3 regions of the Pseudomonas sp. GW823-FHT02F05 genome follow, and region 3 is predicted to be linked to each of the others. Evidence: predicted binding sites of a transcription regulator. Region 3 holds the regulator's gene; each other region holds the start of a gene.
What was found. Region 3 encodes sigma-54, which starts transcription at its own class of promoters, with help from an activator protein. Its sites were predicted from a motif close to ANTGGCATNNANNTTGCTNT; they were not measured.
Positions count from the first base shown of each region.

Region 1 (6,072 bases), on a different contig from region 3:
TACCAGCGTCTTGCTGTCCCGGTCGATGTCCACCAGGTAGCTCTGGAAGCGCTGGCTACGTTCGTGGAAGGTGATGATCAGCGGGTCATGGCTTTCTTGCAGCATCCGCAACGTGCTGGCGATTTCCAGAGGCGTGGTGAGCACCTTGGGTGGCTGCGGTGCATCTTCCGCATTAAGGGCGTTGAACACGGTTCTTCCATCTCCAGGCAAAATACGACTACACGCAAGAACCGGCATTTTGCCAGTATGTAGCGCGCCTTGGATAGGTCGCGCTGTAAACCGGCGTCAGGCTTGGCTGCGGGTGCTTGGTTTGATCAGGCGTGAGGTGGAGCCTTGGGCGTTATACAGGGCCGGAGGCTCTCCGCCGTGCAGTATGCGCAACTGATTGGCGGTGGTGGCTTGCTGAAGCTGGATCGACTGGCCGTTGAGCAGGTTGGCTTCCTGGCACTGGGCGAGCAAATGATTGAGTTCTTTGCTTTGTGCCAGCAGTTGATCGCCGACTGAGGAGTGGCTGGCCAGTTGTGCCAGGCCATCATGATCTGCGGGCAGGCCCAGGCTGATCAGAATCTCGCTGCGTTTTTTGCCGTGCTGTTCGAGCAAGACAATCAGGGACTGTTTGCGCGCCAGGATTTCTTCCAGCAAGGGCATATCCCGGCCGTACAAGGCCAGTGATTCTTCCTTGAGCAGCTCGAGCAATTGTTGCGTCGGCGCCAGATCATCAATGATCAGTTGGAGCAAATGTTCGTCGTGGTGCATGGCTGGCCTTGGGTTTTAAGCGTCCAAAAGCCCAGCGCAGGCGTTTGCCTAGCGCTCGGCTTCGAAGTTGAGCAGCTTGCTGGCTACACGGTTGCTGTCGACTTTATAGCTGCCATCGGCGATAGCCTGTTTCAACTCGGCCACGCGGGCTTTATTGACGACGGGTTGATCGCGCAGCGAGTCAGTGACCTTCTGCAACTGTTGAGCCTCATTGCTCAGGTGTACCGATTCCCCACTCTGGCTGGCGGCGGCCTGTTCTGCTTTGGCAGGCAAGGGCTGCGGCTTGGCCTCTACGCTGTCCTTGGCACCGGCGGTGCGCGTATTGCCGGGCAAGGCCGGGGTGTTATTCAAACGACTGAAATCAATGACCATGTTGAAAAACCTCTGGGTATTTGGACGCTTGCCATGTTTTCGGCCATACCCGGGCAAACTTTAGGCTCGATTGACAATAAACCTGTACGGCTCAATATCCAGCACACAGTGTAGGAAAAGCTGGCATTTGATTCCAGTCATCTATAGCGCCACCTCGACCTGGCCTGGTGCCGTGACCCGCGCCTTGATCACGCGATTGGAGTTGAGGTTCTTGACGCGGATCTGTTCGCTCATGCCGCCATTTGACAGCGCCTCGCCCGGCATCCTGACGTTCAGGCCGCCGCTGCTGGCGGAAATTACCACCTGGTCACCCTTGCGAATCACCTCGGCCTGTTCCAGATGAACCAGCGTGAGGACTTGGTCGGTGACCACTGGCCGCGTGAGTTTCTGCCCGACGGCCTGTTCCAGCGACGTCAGGTAGCCCTGGTTGATCAAGCTGATATCCCGCTCGCGCAACGCCACGTCGTCGTAGCCGATGATGCCCGTGCGCTTCAACGGTCGCGCCACTACCACCACATCGCGATACAGCTTGACCTGAGCTGGTACGAAAACCGTCCAGGGCGAGGCGCCCTCACAGCGTACCTTTACGGTCACACGACCGATGGGCTGGGCGGGGCTTTCCAGAGTGGCTGTCAATTCCTTGTCGCACATTGGCATGCGCAATCGAGGGTCCAACTGGTTGACCTGAATTTCATAACGCCCCGGCGTCTGGGTAGTCGCCAGATAATCTTCTACAGTGAACTCAAGAAAGCCTTGGGTGACGCCGATAAGTAGATCAGGCAGGGTGACGTTGTCGGCACGGGCCGTGGCGCCCAGGCTCGAGACAAGCAGTGCCATCGCGGCGCAGAGCAGTCTACGGTAGCGTGAGCGGCCAGGGTGTCGGGAAACTGTCGTTTTAATATCCATACTCAGTAAATAGCAAAGCTCGTGCCGTTTAGTGTTGGGTACGCGTCGTACCCCTAGGATTTAGGAGTCTGGGCATGGCAGGTGTAATGGATTCAGTAAACCAGCGCACACAGCTGGTAGGGCAGAATCGCCTGGAGTTGTTGCTTTTCCGCCTGGATGGCAAACAGTTGTATGGCATCAACGTGTTTAAAGTGCGTGAAGTGCTGCAATGTCCCAAGTTGACGATCATGCCCAAGTCCAGTCCGGTGGTGTGCGGCGTGGCCAACATCCGTGGCGCGACCATTCCGATTCTTGACCTGGCCATGGCCACGGGGGCCGCGGGTTTGCAAGACCGCCAGAACCCCTTCGTGATCATCACCGAATACAACACCAAGACCCAGGGTTTCCTGGTGCGCTCGGTGGAGCGCATCGTCAATATGAACTGGGAAGAGATCCATCCGCCGCCCAAGGGCACGGGGCGCGATCACTACCTGACGGCCGTGACGCGGGTCGATAACCAGTTGGTGGAAATCATCGACGTGGAGAAGATCCTCGCCGAAGTGGCCCCCACCTCGGAAACCATCTCCGTCGGGGTGGTGGATGCCGAAACGGCACACAAGGCGGTTTCGCTGCGTGTGTTGACCGTGGACGACTCTTCTGTGGCGCGCAAGCAGGTCACGCGTTGCCTGCAAACGGTCGGGGTTGAGGTGGTAGCGCTGAATGATGGCCGCCAGGCCTTGGATTACCTGCGCAAGCTGGCAGACGAAGGCAAGAGGCCTGAAGAAGAATTCTTGATGATGATCTCTGACATCGAGATGCCGGAAATGGATGGCTACACGCTCACGGCCGAAATACGTAACGATCCACGCATGCAAAAGTTGCATATCATCCTGCATACTTCGTTGTCGGGGGTATTCAATCAGGCAATGGTCAAGAAGGTCGGTGCGGATGACTTTCTGGCCAAGTTCCGTCCTGATGACCTCGCATCCCGGGTAGTCGACCGGATCAAGGCAGCAGATCACGGCTAGGGGATTTCCCCTGGCGGTCACACGATTTAAGAGGCGGCATCATTGTCTACGGGTAATTTGGATTTCGAACAGTTCCGGGTCTTCCTGGAAAAAGCCTGTGGCATATTGCTCGGTGAAAACAAGCAGTACCTGGTATCCAGCCGTCTCAACAAGCTGATGGAACAGCAGGGCATCAAGTCCCTGGGTGAGTTGGTCCAGCGGATCCAGGGGCAGCCGCGCAGTGGGCTCAAGGAAATGGTGGTCGATGCCATGACTACCAACGAAACCTTGTGGTTTCGCGATACCTATCCCTTTGAAGTGCTCAAGAACAAAGTCTTGCCGGAAGCCATCAAGGCCAGCCCGGGCCAGCGCCTGCGCATCTGGTCGGCGGCCTGTTCCTCGGGGCAGGAACCGTACTCGATCTCGATGTCCATCGACGAGTTCGAGCGGACCAACATGGGCCAGTTGAAAGCTGGCGCGCAAATTGTGGCCACGGATTTGTCCGGCACTATGCTCACCAACTGCAAGACCGGTGAGTACGACAGCCTGGCGTTGGGCCGAGGCTTGTCCCAGGAGCGCCTTCAACGTTACTTCGATCCCAAAGGGGCGGGGCGTTGGGCGATCAAGGCGCCGATCAAGAACCGCGTCGAATTCCGCTCGTTCAACCTGCTCGACAGCTACGCCAGCCTGGGCAAGTTCGACATGGTGTTCTGCCGCAATGTGCTGATCTATTTCTCCGCTGAAGTGAAGAAAGACATCCTGCTGCGTATCCATGGCACGCTCAAGCGCGGAGGTTATCTGTTCCTCGGTGCTTCCGAGGCGCTCAATGGGCTGCCGGATCACTTCCAGATGGTGCAATGCAGCCCGGGGATCATCTACCAGGCCAAGTAGCCTGGGTGTATGCAATAAAACTGTGGGAGCCGGGCTTGCCCGCGATAGCGTTTTGTCAGTCGACGAATAGGTCGGCAGGCACTCCGCCATCGCAGGCAAGCCAGCTCCCACATTTTTTTCTCGGCAAGCTGGCGTAAAGCGGCAACTGCCCATTGCCGCTTTACTGGCACTACGCGGAAATCGCTTGCCGCTTTTCTGGCATAGTCGCCGGCAACTCCCCTCGAAACCCTTCATATACGGGGCTTTCGCAAGTTTGGCATACACCTTGCTATAACCCTGCTAACGAACAGCAGGTCAGCCTAAAGGTTTCCGCCATGAGCATCAGCTTCGATAAAGCGCTCGGTATCCACGAACAAGCCCTGGGCTTCCGCGCCCAGCGTGCCGAAGTCCTGGCCAACAACATCGCCAACGCCGACACCCCGAACTACAAAGCTCGGGACCTGGACTTCTCCGCCGTGCTCGCCGCACAACAGGACAAGACCAAGAACGGCACCTTCGCCTTGAACATGACCAATAGCCGTCATATCGAAGCGCAAGGCCTGGGCAATGGTGACGAGTCGCTGCTGTATCGCACGCCGATGCAGCCGTCGATCGACCAGAACACCGTTGACGCCCAGCTGGAGCAATCGAACTACGCCGAAAACTCGGTGAACTTCCAAGCCAGCTTCACCCTGCTCAACAGCAAATTCAAAGGGCTGATGTCAGCCCTGCGCGGAGAGTAAGCCATGTCCCTGTCCAGTGTTTTCAATATTGCCGGCAGTGGCATGAGCGCGCAGACCACGCGTTTGAACACCGTCGCCAGTAACATCGCCAACGCCGAGACCGTCTCCTCGAGCATTGACCAGACCTATCGCGCCCGCCATCCGGTATTCGCCACCATGTTCCAGGGTGGCCAGGCAGGCGGCAGCGAGTCGCTGTTCCAGAATCAGGACGCAGCTGGCTCCGGCGTGCAGGTGTTGGGCGTCGTCGAAGACCAGAGCAACCTGGAGGCCCGTTACGAGCCCAACCATCCTGCCGCGAACGAAAAGGGTTACGTCTACTACCCCAACGTCAACGTGGTCGAGGAAATGGCTGACATGATTTCCGCCAGCCGTTCGTTCCAGACCAACGCGGAAATGATGAACACCGCCAAAACCATGATGCAGAAGGTCCTGACCCTGGGTCAGTGATAAGGGGCGCCAAATAATGGCCATCGTTGATACGTCAAACAACACGGCTGTCCAGGACCTGTTCAACTCCAAGGTCAAGGACGCGTCGAACAATGTCTCGAATGTTTCCAAAGCGGCCACGGGTAACCAGGCGCTGGGCAAGGACGCATTCCTGCAGTTGCTGGTGACCCAGCTGAAAAACCAGAACCCGCTGTCGCCCCAGGACAACGGCGCGTTCGTGGCCCAGCTTGCCCAGTTCAGCAGCCTGGAAGGCATCAACACCCTGAACGACTCGGTGAACAACATCTCCAGCAACTTCAGCTCTTCTCAAGCGCTGCAGGCTTCGTCGCTGGTGGGGCGGTCGATCATTATCCAGACCGACAAAGCCATGGTGGATACCAGCAAGAGCATGAACGGTTCAGTGGCGGTGCCATCGGCGGTGGGCAACGTGTCCGTCAAGATCACCGACAAGGACGGCAACGTCGTACGCACCGTGGATATGGGCGCGCAGAGTGCCGGCAGCCAGAGCTTTATCTGGGACGGCAAGAACGACAAGGGTGAGGTCGCCCCAGCCGGCACCTACACCTTCAATGCCTCCACCAAGAACGACAAAGGTGACGCGGTGGCCCTGACCACCTCGCTACCAGCCACGGTCACCAGCGTGACCCTGAGCAAGACCGGCGGCGAAATGCTGCTCAACCTTGCAGGCGGCATGGGCAGCGTCAAGCTGTCGCAAATTCAGACTATCGGTACATAGAGCCGGCTAAATACGGCAGAGGAGAGAAACATGTCTTTTAACATCGGCCTTAGCGGCCTCTATGCGGCCAACAAACAACTGGACGTGACCGGCAACAACATCGCCAACGTCGCGACCACTGGCTTCAAGTCATCCCGTGCGGAATTCGCGGATATCTACGCGGCCTCCAAGCTGGGCACCGGCCAGAACAGCATCGGCAACGGTGTGAACCTGGCGGCGGTGTCCCAGCAGTTCACCCAGGGCGACGTCAACGGGA
Region 1 is NZ_JBXAJM010000015.1:169,218-175,289, reverse strand. It holds gene AC1RAC_RS19055 (flagellar brake protein) at 1-189, opposite strand, end outside; gene AC1RAC_RS19050 (flagella synthesis protein FlgN) at 286-756, opposite strand; gene flgM (flagellar biosynthesis anti-sigma factor FlgM) at 805-1,128, opposite strand; gene flgA (flagellar basal body P-ring formation chaperone FlgA) at 1,270-2,034, opposite strand; gene AC1RAC_RS19035 (chemotaxis protein CheV) at 2,109-3,041, shown strand; gene cheR (protein-glutamate O-methyltransferase CheR) at 3,084-3,911, shown strand; gene flgB (flagellar basal body rod protein FlgB) at 4,226-4,633, shown strand; gene flgC (flagellar basal body rod protein FlgC) at 4,637-5,080, shown strand; gene flgD (flagellar hook assembly protein FlgD) at 5,097-5,816, shown strand; gene flgE (flagellar hook protein FlgE) at 5,847-6,072, shown strand, end outside.
Region 1: flgB (flagellar basal body rod protein FlgB) is a predicted target of sigma-54. The motif match lies at 4,164-4,183, and genes of this name have one in related genera.

Region 2 (6,072 bases), on a different contig from region 3:
TAAATAATCTCAGGCAAAAAAAAGACCTCCCGAAGGAGATCTTTCTCATCACGCTACCTCAAGCAGCGCTACCGGATTAGCAGCTGTAGTACAGCTCGTATTCCAGTGGGTGTACGAAGGTGCGTACTTTGATTTCTTCTTCGCTTTTCAGGGCGATGTAAGCGTCGATGAAGTCGTCGCTGAAAACTCCGCCTTTGGTCAGGAACGCACGGCCCTTGTCCAGCTCTTCCAGGGCTTCTTTCAGGCTGCCGCACACTTGTGGGATCTCTTTGGCCTCTTCAGGCGGCAGGTCGTACAAGTTTTTGTCAGCGGCGTCGCCAGGGTGGATCTTGTTCTGGATACCGTCCAGGCCGGCCATCATCAGGGCGGCGAAGGCCAGGTAAGGGTTGGCAGCCGGGTCTGGGAAGCGCGCTTCGATACGACGGCCTTTAGGGCTGTTGACGTAAGGAATACGGATCGAGGCGGAGCGGTTGCGTGCCGAGTAGGCCAGCATCACCGGCGCTTCAAAACCTGGGACCAGACGCTTGTAGGAGTTGGTCGACGGGTTGGTGAAGCCGTTCAGGGCCTTGCCGTGCTTGATGATGCCGCCGATGAAGTACAGAGCGGTGTCGGACAGGCCGGCATAGCCTTCGCCGGCGAAGGTGTTCTTGCCGTCTTTGGAAATCGATACGTGAACGTGCATGCCCGAGCCGTTATCGCCGTACAGCGGCTTAGGCATGAAGGTAGCGGTGCGGCCATAGGCATCGGCAACGTTGTGCACGCAGTATTTCAGGGTTTGAACTTCGTCAGCCTTCTTCACCAGCGTGTTGAATTTCACGCCGATTTCGTTCTGGCCGGCAGTCGCCACTTCGTGGTGGTGAACTTCAACGGTCTGGCCCATTTCTTCCAGTGCGTTGCACATGGAGGTACGGATTTCATGGTCGAAGTCGAACGGTGGTACTGGGAAGTAGCCGCCTTTCACGCCTGGACGGTGGCCTTTGTTGCCGCCTTCCACGTCCTGGTCGGACATCCACGAGCCTTGCTCGGAGAAAATCTTGAACATGGAGCCGGAGATGTCGGATTTGAACTTCACCGAGTCGAAGATGAAGAACTCTGGCTCAGGGCCGAAGAATGCGGTGTCGCCGATACCGGTGGACTTCAGGTATTCCTCGGCACGGTGGGCGATGGCGCGTGGGTCGCGGTCATAGCCTTGCATGGTCGAAGGTTCGATGATGTCGCACACCAGGATCAGGGTCGGCTCTTCGGTGAATGGGTCGAGTACGGCGGTGCTGTCGTCTGGCAGCAGGATCATGTCGGAGGCTTCGATGCCTTTCCAGCCTGCGATGGAGGAACCGTCGAACATCTTGCCGACTTCGAAGAAGTCATCTTCCAGCGCATCGCGAGCCGGCATGGTCACGTGGTGCTGAGTGCCTTTTGTGTCCGTGAAGCGCAGATCAATCCATTTAACGTCATGATCTTTGATGAGTTGAACCGACTTCGACATGGTGTCCTCCGGGTGGCTTCGGGCTTGGGGTAGTGGAGTTAGCCCTTAGAATTTGGGTGATGCCGGCGCGGATACTCCGCCAAGGCAACCTGCCTCACAAGAGAGCAAATTGCATGCCAGTGCGCCAACATGGCCGTTTTGCCTCAAAATGGCCCCTATAACGGTGCAATCGGCAAAAACGGCATAAATAGCGCACTGCAATGTAGCGTTTATTTGTGCAAATGACCCGTTTTGGTGCATTGCGTATGCAATGCATATTAACTGGTTAAACCTTGAGCGATTTCCGCTATAATCCGCGCCCCCCTTTTTCAGCAGGCCCGGCGCGCGCTGTTTCCATGAAATTAATCGTTAAAGTCTTCCCCGAGATCACCATCAAAAGCCGACCGGTACGGACGCGTTTCATCCGTCAGTTGGCCAAGAACATCCGTGCCGTGCTCCGTGACCTGGACCCGGCTGTGGTGGTGAACGGCGTGTGGGACAACCTCGAGCTGGAAACCCGCATTACCGACGCCAAAGCCTTGAAGGACATGACCGAGCGCCTGAGCTGCATGCCGGGCATCGCGCATTTCCTGCAGGTGGATGAGTACCCGCTGGGCGACTTCGACGACATCACCGAAAAGTGCAAGCAGCACTACGGTAGTGCGCTTGAAGGCAAGATTTTTTCGGTGCGCTGCAAGCGTGCCGGCAAGCATCCGTTCAGCTCCATGGACGTCGAGAAATACGTCGGCAGCAAGCTGCGTCGCGAGTGCGGTGCCGCTGGAATTTCCCTGAAAGCGCCACAAATTGAAGTGCGCATGGAAATTCGCGACCAACGGTTGTTCGTGATCCACAGCCAGCACAACAGCATCGGCGGCTACCCGCTGGGTGCCCTGGAACAGACCCTGGTATTGATGTCCGGCGGTTTCGATTCCACGGTTGCGGCCTACCAGATCATGCGTCGCGGCCTGATGAGCCACTTCTGCTTCTTCAACCTGGGCGGGCGTGCACATGAATTGGGCGTGATGGAAGTTGCGCACTTTATCTGGAAGAAATACGGCAGCTCCCAACGCGTGCTATTTGTAAGCGTACCGTTCGAGGAAGTGCTGGGCGAAATTCTCGGCAAAGTCGATAACAGTCATATGGGCGTAGTATTGAAGCGTATGATGTTGCGCGCTGCGTCCCGAATCGCCGATCAATTGCAGATCGACGCCCTGGTGACCGGCGAAGCGATTTCCCAGGTTTCCAGCCAGACGCTGCCTAACCTGTCGATCATTGACTGCGTGACCGAGAAGCTGGTGCTACGCCCGCTGATCGCCAGCCACAAGCAGGACATCATCGACCTGGCAGAGCAAATCGGCACCGCCGACTTTGCCAAGCATATGCCTGAATACTGCGGGGTCATTTCGGTGAACCCCAAGACTCACGCCAAGCGTCACCGCGTGGAGCATGAAGAAAAAGAATTCGACATGGCGATTCTGGAGCGTGCGCTCGAGAACGCCAAGCTGGTGCCAATCGATCGAGTGATCGACGAATTGGGCCAGGATGTGCAGATCGAAGAAGTCAGCGAAGCCCTGGCGGGCCAGATCGTCGTCGACATCCGTCATCCGGATGCCGCCGAAGATGAGCCGCTGGAAATCGCTGGCATCGACGTGCAAACGCTGCCGTTCTACGCACTGAACGCGCGTTTCAAGGAACTGGATAACAGCCGTCAGTACCTGTTGTATTGCGACAAAGGCGTGATGAGTCGCCTGCATGCCCACCATTTGCTCAGTGAGGGGCATGCCAATGTGCGCGTTTATCGACCGAGCTAAGAGCCCGGGGCTGTTTGCCTGTGGCCTGCGTCACCGGCCCCCCGACTCTGCCGTCAAGCTGTAACGGCAAGGCCTGACTCTACTGTTAATCGCTGCCACGACCTGTCAGCACACCGAATCCTCTGATCGAGATACACAAGTGATCGAAAATCTACGTAACATCGCCATCATTGCTCACGTTGACCATGGTAAAACCACCCTGGTAGACAAACTCCTGCGTCAATCCGGCACCCTGGAGCGCAACGAGCTCAACGACGAGCGCGTGATGGACTCCAACGACCAGGAAAAAGAGCGCGGTATTACCATCCTGGCAAAAAACACCGCTATCAACTGGAACGGCTACCACATCAACATCGTGGATACCCCGGGCCACGCCGACTTCGGCGGCGAAGTAGAGCGCGTAATGTCGATGGTTGACTCCGTTCTGCTGCTGGTTGACGCTCAAGACGGCCCTATGCCGCAAACCCGTTTCGTGACCAAGAAGGCTTTCGAAGCCGGCCTGCGTCCGATCGTGTGCATCAACAAGGTTGACCGTCCAGGCGCGCGTCCGGACTGGGTTCTGGACCAGATCTTCGATCTGTTCGACAACCTGGGTGCCACCGAAGAACAGCTGGACTTCCAAGTCATCTACGCTTCGGCCCTGAACGGTATTGCTGGTCTTGACCACACCGACATGGCTGAAGACATGACTCCGCTGTACCAGTCGATCGTCGACAACGTACCAGCACCGAAAGTCGACCGTGAAGGCCCGTTCCAGATGCAAATCTCGGCACTGGACTACAACAGCTTCCTGGGTGTTATCGGCGTTGGCCGTATCGCTCGTGGTAGCGTCAAGCCGAACACCCCGGTTGTCGCTATCGGCGCTGACGGCAAGAAGCGTAACGGTCGTATCCTGAAGCTGATGGGTCACCACGGCCTGCACCGCATCGACGTTGAAGAAGCTTTCGCTGGCGACATCGTATGCGTGAGCGGTATGGACTCGCTGTTCATCTCCGACACCCTGTGCCAGCCGGACAACGTCGAGGCGATGAAGCCTCTGACCGTTGACGAGCCAACCGTTTCCATGACCTTCCAGGTAAACGACTCGCCTTTCTGCGGTAAAGAAGGCAAGTTCGTGACCTCCCGTAACATCAAGGAGCGTCTGGACAAGGAGCTGCTGTACAACGTTGCTCTGCGCGTTGAAGAAGGCGACTCGGCTGACAAGTTCAAGGTCTCCGGCCGTGGTGAGCTGCACCTCTCGGTACTGATCGAAACCATGCGTCGCGAAGGCTTCGAAATGGGTGTTGGTCGTCCGGAAGTGATCATCCGTCAGGTTGACGGCGTGAAGCAGGAACCGTTCGAAAACGTCACCATCGACACCCCGGAAGAGTCCCAGGGCAAGGTCATGGAAGAGATGGGCCTGCGTAAGGGCGACCTGACCAACATGGTGCCGGATGGCAAAGGCCGTGTGCGTCTGGAATACAACATCCCTGCTCGTGGTCTGATCGGTTTCCGTAACCAGTTCCTGACCCTGACCAACGGTGCTGGCATCCTGACCTCGATCTTCGATCGCTACGACACCATGAAGTCCGGCGACATGTCCGGCCGTCAGAACGGTGTTCTGGTATCGGTAGAAACCGGCAAGGCGCTGACCTACTCCCTGGAAACCCTCCAGGCGCGTGGCAAGCTGTTCGTTGAACACGGTCAAGAGATCTACAACGGCCAGATCGTTGGTCTGAACAGCCGCGACAACGACATGGGCGTGAACCCAACCAAAGGCAAGAAGCTCGACAACATGCGTGCTTCGGGCAAAGACGAAACCATCGCTCTGGTTCCACCTGTTCGCTTCACCCTGGAACAGGCCCTGGAATTCATCCAGGACGACGAGCTGTGCGAAGTCACGCCTAAGTCGATCCGCCTGCGTAAGAAGATCCTGGACGAAGGCGAGCGTACCCGCGCTGCCAAGAAAGCCAAGAACTGAGTTAACTCAGGCTGAATGAAAAACGCCCCCGGTCGAAAGGCCGGGGGCGTTTTTTTATGCCTGCAGTTTGTGTGTTGTGATCGTGTGATCGTTCCCACGCTCCGCGTGGGAACTCCGCTTGGGACGCTCCGCGTCCTGCTTTCAAGAGCGGACGCAGAGCGTCCACAGCTGCATTCCCACGCAGAGCGTGGGAACGATCAAAAACTTAGAACTTGTCGAGGGTCTTGAAGTTAGTCTCGCGCACCACTTCCTTGGGCTTATACGCGCAATACCCCGGCCGCGGCCCGATTTTCGGGTGGTTGCGGCACGTATCCGGGCGCTTGTCATAAATAGTGCAAAAGCGCGTCTTACGATCCAGGTACAGGCAGTCGTTGTTGCTCATGCGCTGCAGGGTAAAAATTTCGGACTTGTTGTTGTACCGCTCGACGATGCCTTCTTTCTGCAAACGCTTGGCGATGTTCTTCGGCGGATCGCCGCGCTCGAACTCATCGACGATGCCAATGCGGATCAGGTCCTTGATCTTCACCTCCACCGGCAGCGTGCAGCAGCTGGACACGCAGCCGCCGCACATATGGGCGGAATATTTCTGCCAGGTCTCTAGACGGTCGAGTTCCGCGGCGGCGATCAGTTGAGGCTTCATCAAGGTTCCAAGGTGGGGCGTTATCCGGGCGCGCGATCATACCGGGATTGGTGGTTTTTTGAACAATATTTTGCAGGTTTCAGCTCAAAGGTTTAGCCACGGTCTGATCGGGCACGACCCCTGCATCAAATTCAGCCCATGGCGAATGAGTTAAAAAACTGCCGAACCAGCACGTCTACCGTCTGTCAGACCGACTAGG
Region 2 is NZ_JBXAJM010000008.1:160,467-166,538, reverse strand. It holds gene glnA (type I glutamate--ammonia ligase) at 77-1,483, opposite strand; gene thiI (tRNA uracil 4-sulfurtransferase ThiI) at 1,819-3,273, shown strand; gene typA (translational GTPase TypA) at 3,413-5,233, shown strand; gene AC1RAC_RS12000 (YkgJ family cysteine cluster protein) at 5,439-5,873, opposite strand.
Region 2: glnA (type I glutamate--ammonia ligase) is a predicted target of sigma-54. The motif match lies at 1,585-1,604, and genes of this name have one in related genera.

Region 3 (6,072 bases):
AACGCACCATACGCCTTGAGCTTGAAGCCGTAGAGGGCTTGCTGGCGCATATCGACGCGGATTTCGTGCGCGCCTGCGAGATGATTCTGGCCAGCAAGGGCCGCGTTGTGGTGGTCGGCATGGGCAAGTCCGGCCACATTGGCAACAAGATCGCAGCGACCCTGGCGAGCACCGGGACCACCGCGTTTTTCGTGCACCCGGCCGAAGCCAGCCACGGCGACATGGGTATGATCACCAAGGACGACGTGATCCTCGCCCTGTCCAACTCCGGTACTACCAACGAAATCGTGACCCTGCTGCCGCTGATCAAGCGCCTGGGCATCCAGATGATCAGCCTCACTGGCAACCCTGAGTCAACGCTGGCCAAGGCCGCCGACGTCAACCTGAACGTGCACGTAGCCCATGAGGCCTGCCCGCTGAACCTGGCGCCCACCTCCTCCACTACCGCCGCGCTGGTAATGGGCGATGCCCTCGCGGTGGCACTGCTGGAGGCCCGCGGGTTTACGGCCGAGGACTTCGCATTTTCCCATCCGGGTGGCGCACTGGGCCGTCGCCTGCTGCTGAAAGTGGAAAATGTCATGCATCGCGGCGCCGAGCTGCCGAGCGTTCCACGCGGCACCCTGCTCAGGGATGCGCTGATGGAAATGACCCGCAAGGGCTTGGGCATGACTGCCATCGTCGAAACCGATGGCCGACTGGCAGGGATATTCACCGACGGTGACCTGCGTCGCACCCTGGACCGCACCATTGATATCCATACCGCGACCATCGACGCAGTGATGACCCCTCACGGTAAGACCGCGCGCGCCGAAATGCTCGCGGCCGAAGCGTTGAAAATCATGGAAGATCACCGCATAGGTGCTCTTATCGTGGTCGACGACGATGACCGGCCGATCGGGGCCCTTAACCTTGGCGACTTGCTGCGCGCAGGAGTGATGTAAATGAACAGCGACCTGTTGCAACGCGGTAAAGACATCAAGCTGGCGATTTTCGACGTTGACGGCGTGCTGACCGATGGCCGCCTGTACTTCCTCGAAGACGGCAGCGAATTCAAGACCTTCAACACCCTCGACGGCCAAGGCATCAAGATGCTGATGGCAGCGGGCGTGCAAACCGCAATTATCAGCGGTCGAAAAACACCGGTTGTGGAACGCCGTGCACAAAACCTCGGTATTCCTCACCTGTATCAGGGCCGCGAGGATAAACTGGTGGTGCTGGACGAGCTTCTTGGCCAACTCAACCTAAGCTATGAACAAGTCGCCTATCTGGGCGACGACCTGCCAGACCTGCCGGTGATTCGCCGGGTGGGCCTGGGCATGGCCGTCGCAAATGCCGCGGCGTTTGTCCGCGAACACGCCCATGGCATCACCACCGCCCGTGGCGGCGAGGGTGCCGCCCGCGAGTTCTGCGAGTTGATCCTGCGTGCCCAAGGCAGTCTTGAAGCGGCCCACGCCGCCTACCTATAGAGCGTTATATGCTGAGTAAAAAGATTCGCAACTTCCTGTTATTCGGGGTCATCGCCGCGCTGCTCCTGGCGGTGGGCTACTGGAATATCAGCCCGGAGCGCTTTCTCGACAAGCCTGTTGCACAGGTTGACGAAGGCCTTATCGACTATTACGCCACCAATGCCTACAGCATTCAGTATCTGCCCGACGGCAAGGTGCAGTATGAGATGACATCGGACAAGGTCGAGCACTTGAAGGCTTCCGAAGTCAGCCTGCTGACGAATCCGGACCTGAACCTGTATCGCGGCACCGAATTTCCCTGGCACGTGACCAGCAAGCGTGGCGAAGTCAACCCTGACGGCACCGAAGTTGAACTGATCGACTCGGTTCGCGTCGCACGTACAGACGCGCAGAACCGCGACACCATCATTACCAGCAGTCGCATGACCGTATTCCCACAGAAGCAATATGCGCAGACCGAGCAAGACGTTAGAATCGACGGCGCTGGCGGTGTATCGACTGGCAAGGGAATGAAAGCGTATTTGAAAGAAAGCAGGATACACCTGCTATCGAACGTAAGAGGACAGTATGAGGCTCGTTAAAACTCTCCCTATTTTGCTCGGTCTGGGCGCAGCACTGGGAAGCGTGAGCGCCTGGGCTCTGCCGAACGATAGCCAGCAACCGATCCACATCTCGGCTGACGATGCGCAGCTCGATGACAAGCAAGGTGTCGCCACCTACACCGGCGGCGTGATCATCACCCAAGGCTCGATGAAGATTACCGGCAACACGGTGACCCTGACTCGTACCAAGACCGGCGATATCGATGTGGTGACTTCGGTCGGCAACCTGGCTTATTTCGAGCAGAAGCAGTCCGCTACCGATACAGGCCCCATGAAAGGCTACGGCAAGACTATCCAGTATCACGCCCAGCAGAACCGCATCGTACTGATTGATCAGGCCAAGGTGCTGAGCCCGGACGGCAACTCCACGGAAGGTGAAAAAATCACCTATGACACCGTGAAGCAGATCGCTAACGCCGGTCGCGCCAACGGCAACAAGGTCACCGCACCCCGCCCACGCATCGACATGGTTATCCAGCCGAAGAAGAAGGCCGAGTAATGGCAACCCTGAAAGCCCAGCATCTGGCCAAGGCCTATAAAAGCCGCCAGGTGGTACGCGACGTCAGCCTGTCGATCGACAGCGGCCAGATCGTCGGCCTGCTCGGTCCTAACGGTGCCGGCAAAACCACCTGCTTCTATATGATCGTCGGGCTGGTCCAGGCGGACCAGGGTCGCGTATTGATCGACGACCTGGACGTCAGCCACCAACCCATGCACGGTCGTGCACGGGCAGGTATCGGCTATCTTCCGCAGGAGGCGTCGATCTTCCGTAAACTGTCGGTAGCCGACAACATCATGGCGATCCTCGAGACCCGCAAGGAACTCGATCGCGATGGCCGCCGCCAGGAGCTGGAAAGCCTGCTGCAGGAATTCCACATCAACCATATTCGCGACAACCTCGGCATGAGCTTGTCCGGTGGTGAACGTCGTCGCGTGGAAATCGCCCGCGCCCTGGCGACCGCGCCGAAATTCATCCTGCTGGATGAACCCTTTGCCGGCGTCGACCCGATTTCGGTGGGCGACATCAAGCAGATCATCCATCACCTCAAGGCCAAGGGCATTGGCGTGCTGATCACCGATCACAACGTGCGCGAAACCCTCGATATCTGCGAAACCGCGTATATCGTCAACGATGGTCAGCTGATTGCCGAAGGCGATGCCGAGACTATCCTGGCCAACGAGCTGGTGAAGGAAGTGTACCTGGGTCACGAGTTCCGCCTGTAAACACAGGGGTATCGCGCTCTTACCTGGAGCGTGCGGGAGTCAATGGAAACCTCGGTTTTTTTATTGTTACCGCGCTCTAGGCAAAGGCCCCGAGATCAGGCATATAATTTGCTTATGTTTGGCGCTCACGCGCCCTGTCGTGGATGGCGCATTGCGCCGGCGAATAAGGTGTTAAGCCCCTGCCATGAAACCATCGCTAGTCCTGAGAATGGGCCAGCAGCTGACGATGACACCGCAGCTGCAACAGGCCATCCGCCTGCTCCAATTGTCGACCCTGGACCTGCAACAGGAGATCCAGGAGGCCCTGGAGTCCAATCCGATGCTCGAACGCCAGGAAGAAGGCGACGACTTCGATAACGCAGATCCTCTGGCCGATAACATCGAGCAAAAACCCAATTCCGACGTGCAGGAACCCTCCTATCAGGAAACCGCCCCGACGGTGGACAACCTGGAGGAAGGCGACTGGAACGAACGCATTCCCAACGAGCTTCCCGTGGACACCGCCTGGGAAGACGTCTACCAGACCAGCGCCAGCAGCCTGCCAAGCAGCGATGATGACGAGTGGGACTTCACTACCCGCACGTCGGCGGGCGAGAGCCTTCAGAGCCACTTGCTGTGGCAACTGAACCTGGCGCCGATGTCCGATACCGATCGCCTGATCGCGGTAACCCTGATCGATTGCATCAATAATCAGGGTTACCTGGACGAAACCCTCGACGAGATCCTCGAGGCCTTCGACCCGGAACTGGATATCGAACTGGACGAAATCGAAGCCGTCCTGCACCGCATCCAGCAATTCGAGCCCGCAGGCATCGGCGCACGCACACTCAGCGAGTGCCTGTTACTGCAACTGCGCCAATTACCGGCCAAGACGCCATGGCTCACGGAAGCGCAACGCTTGGTCAGTGACTACATCGACCTGCTGGGCAGTCGCGACTACAGCCAACTGATGCGCCGTATGAAGCTCAAGGAAGATGACTTGCGCCAGGTCATCGAACTGGTGCAAAGCCTCAACCCGCGTCCAGGCTCGCAGATCGAGTCCAGCGAAGCCGAATATGTGGTGCCCGACGTCATTGTGCGCAAGGACAACGAACGCTGGCTGGTGGAGCTGAACCAGGAGTCAGTACCGCGCCTGCGGGTCAACCCGCAATACGCAGGTTTTGTGCGCCGCGCCGACACCAGCGCCGATAACACCTTCATGCGCAACCAGTTGCAGGAAGCGCGGTGGTTCATCAAGAGCCTGCAAAGCCGCAACGAAACCCTGATGAAAGTCGCAACCCAGATCGTCGAACACCAGCGCGGTTTCCTGGAGTACGGCGACGAGGCCATGAAGCCTCTCGTGCTGCACGACATCGCCGAAGCCGTCGGCATGCATGAGTCGACGATTTCCCGGGTTACCACGCAGAAATTCATGCATACCCCACGGGGTATTTATGAGCTGAAATACTTTTTCTCCAGCCACGTCAGCACCTCTGAAGGCGGTGAATGCTCGTCCACGGCGATCCGCGCGATCATCAAAAAACTGGTTGCCGCTGAAAATCAGAAAAAGCCGTTGAGTGACAGCAAGATCGCTGGTTTACTGGAGGCACAAGGCATTCAGGTCGCCCGTCGAACCGTCGCCAAGTACCGCGAGTCCCTAGGGATCGCGCCTTCCAGCGAGCGTAAGCGGTTGATGTGACGGGCGGGCCACAGCGTTCCAGTGGTGGGTATTCCTGCCCACCGCTTTATGCACTGGCAACGAAGGAGAAGCTGTATGCAAGTCAACATCAGTGGACACCAGCTGGAAGTCACCAAGCCCCTGCGTGAATACACCGAGAGCAAACTGAACAAGCTTGCGGGGCATTTTGACAAGATCACCAACGTGCAGGTCATCATGGAGGTCGATAAGCTCAAGCAGAAAATCGAGGCCACCCTGCACGTACCGAATGCCAAGCTCGTCGCCAATGCGGAACATGAAGATATGTACGCGGCCATTGACTCCCTCTACGACAAGCTCGACCGCCAACTCATAAAGCATAAGGAAAAGAATCTGCACCTGATGCAAGGTACAGGTCGTTAACTCTCCCCCCATGATCCGACTTGAAAACATCCTGACCCCCGGCCGTTCCCTCGTGAACGTGCCGGGCGGCAGTAAAAAGCGCGCCCTCGAACAAATTGCCAACCTGATCGCCCGGGAAATTCCGGATCTGGAGATGCAAGATGTCTTCGAAGCTCTGATTGCCCGTGAAAAACTCGGCTCCACCGGTTTTGGCAACGGCATTGCGATCCCGCACTGCCGCCTCAAAGGTTGTGATAAACCTGTGAGCGCGCTGATGCACCTGGACGCTCCGATTGATTTCGACGCCATCGACGGCGCCCCGGTCGACCTGCTGTTTGTGCTGCTGGTCCCGGAAGCCGCCACCGATGCGCACCTGGAACTGCTACGGCAGATTGCCAGCATGCTAGACCGCAAGGATGTACGCGACAAACTGCGCAGCGCCTCCAGCAATGAAGCGTTGTACCAAGTTGTCCTGGATGAACAAAACGGGCAGTAATCATGCGTTTGATCATCGTCAGCGGTCGCTCCGGCTCCGGTAAGAGCACCGCCCTCAATGTGCTTGAGGACAACGGCTTCTATTGCATCGACAACCTGCCTGCCGGCCTGCTGCCAGAGCTGGCGGAGCGTGCACTGATCCATACCGAATTGGCGCAGCCGCTCGTTGCGGTCTCGATTGATGCGCGCAACCTACCCAGCCACCTCTCGCGCTTCCCGGAACTGTTGGAAGAAGTGCGTGCCAAGC
Region 3 is NZ_JBXAJM010000019.1:111,092-117,163, reverse strand. It holds gene AC1RAC_RS21930 (KpsF/GutQ family sugar-phosphate isomerase) at 1-941, shown strand, start outside; gene AC1RAC_RS21925 (KdsC family phosphatase) at 942-1,466, shown strand; gene lptC (LPS export ABC transporter periplasmic protein LptC) at 1,475-2,047, shown strand; gene lptA (lipopolysaccharide transport periplasmic protein LptA) at 2,034-2,567, shown strand; gene lptB (LPS export ABC transporter ATP-binding protein) at 2,567-3,292, shown strand; gene AC1RAC_RS21905 (RNA polymerase factor sigma-54) at 3,477-4,970, shown strand; gene hpf (ribosome hibernation-promoting factor, HPF/YfiA family) at 5,046-5,351, shown strand; gene ptsN (PTS IIA-like nitrogen regulatory protein PtsN) at 5,362-5,826, shown strand; gene rapZ (RNase adapter RapZ) at 5,829-6,072, shown strand, end outside.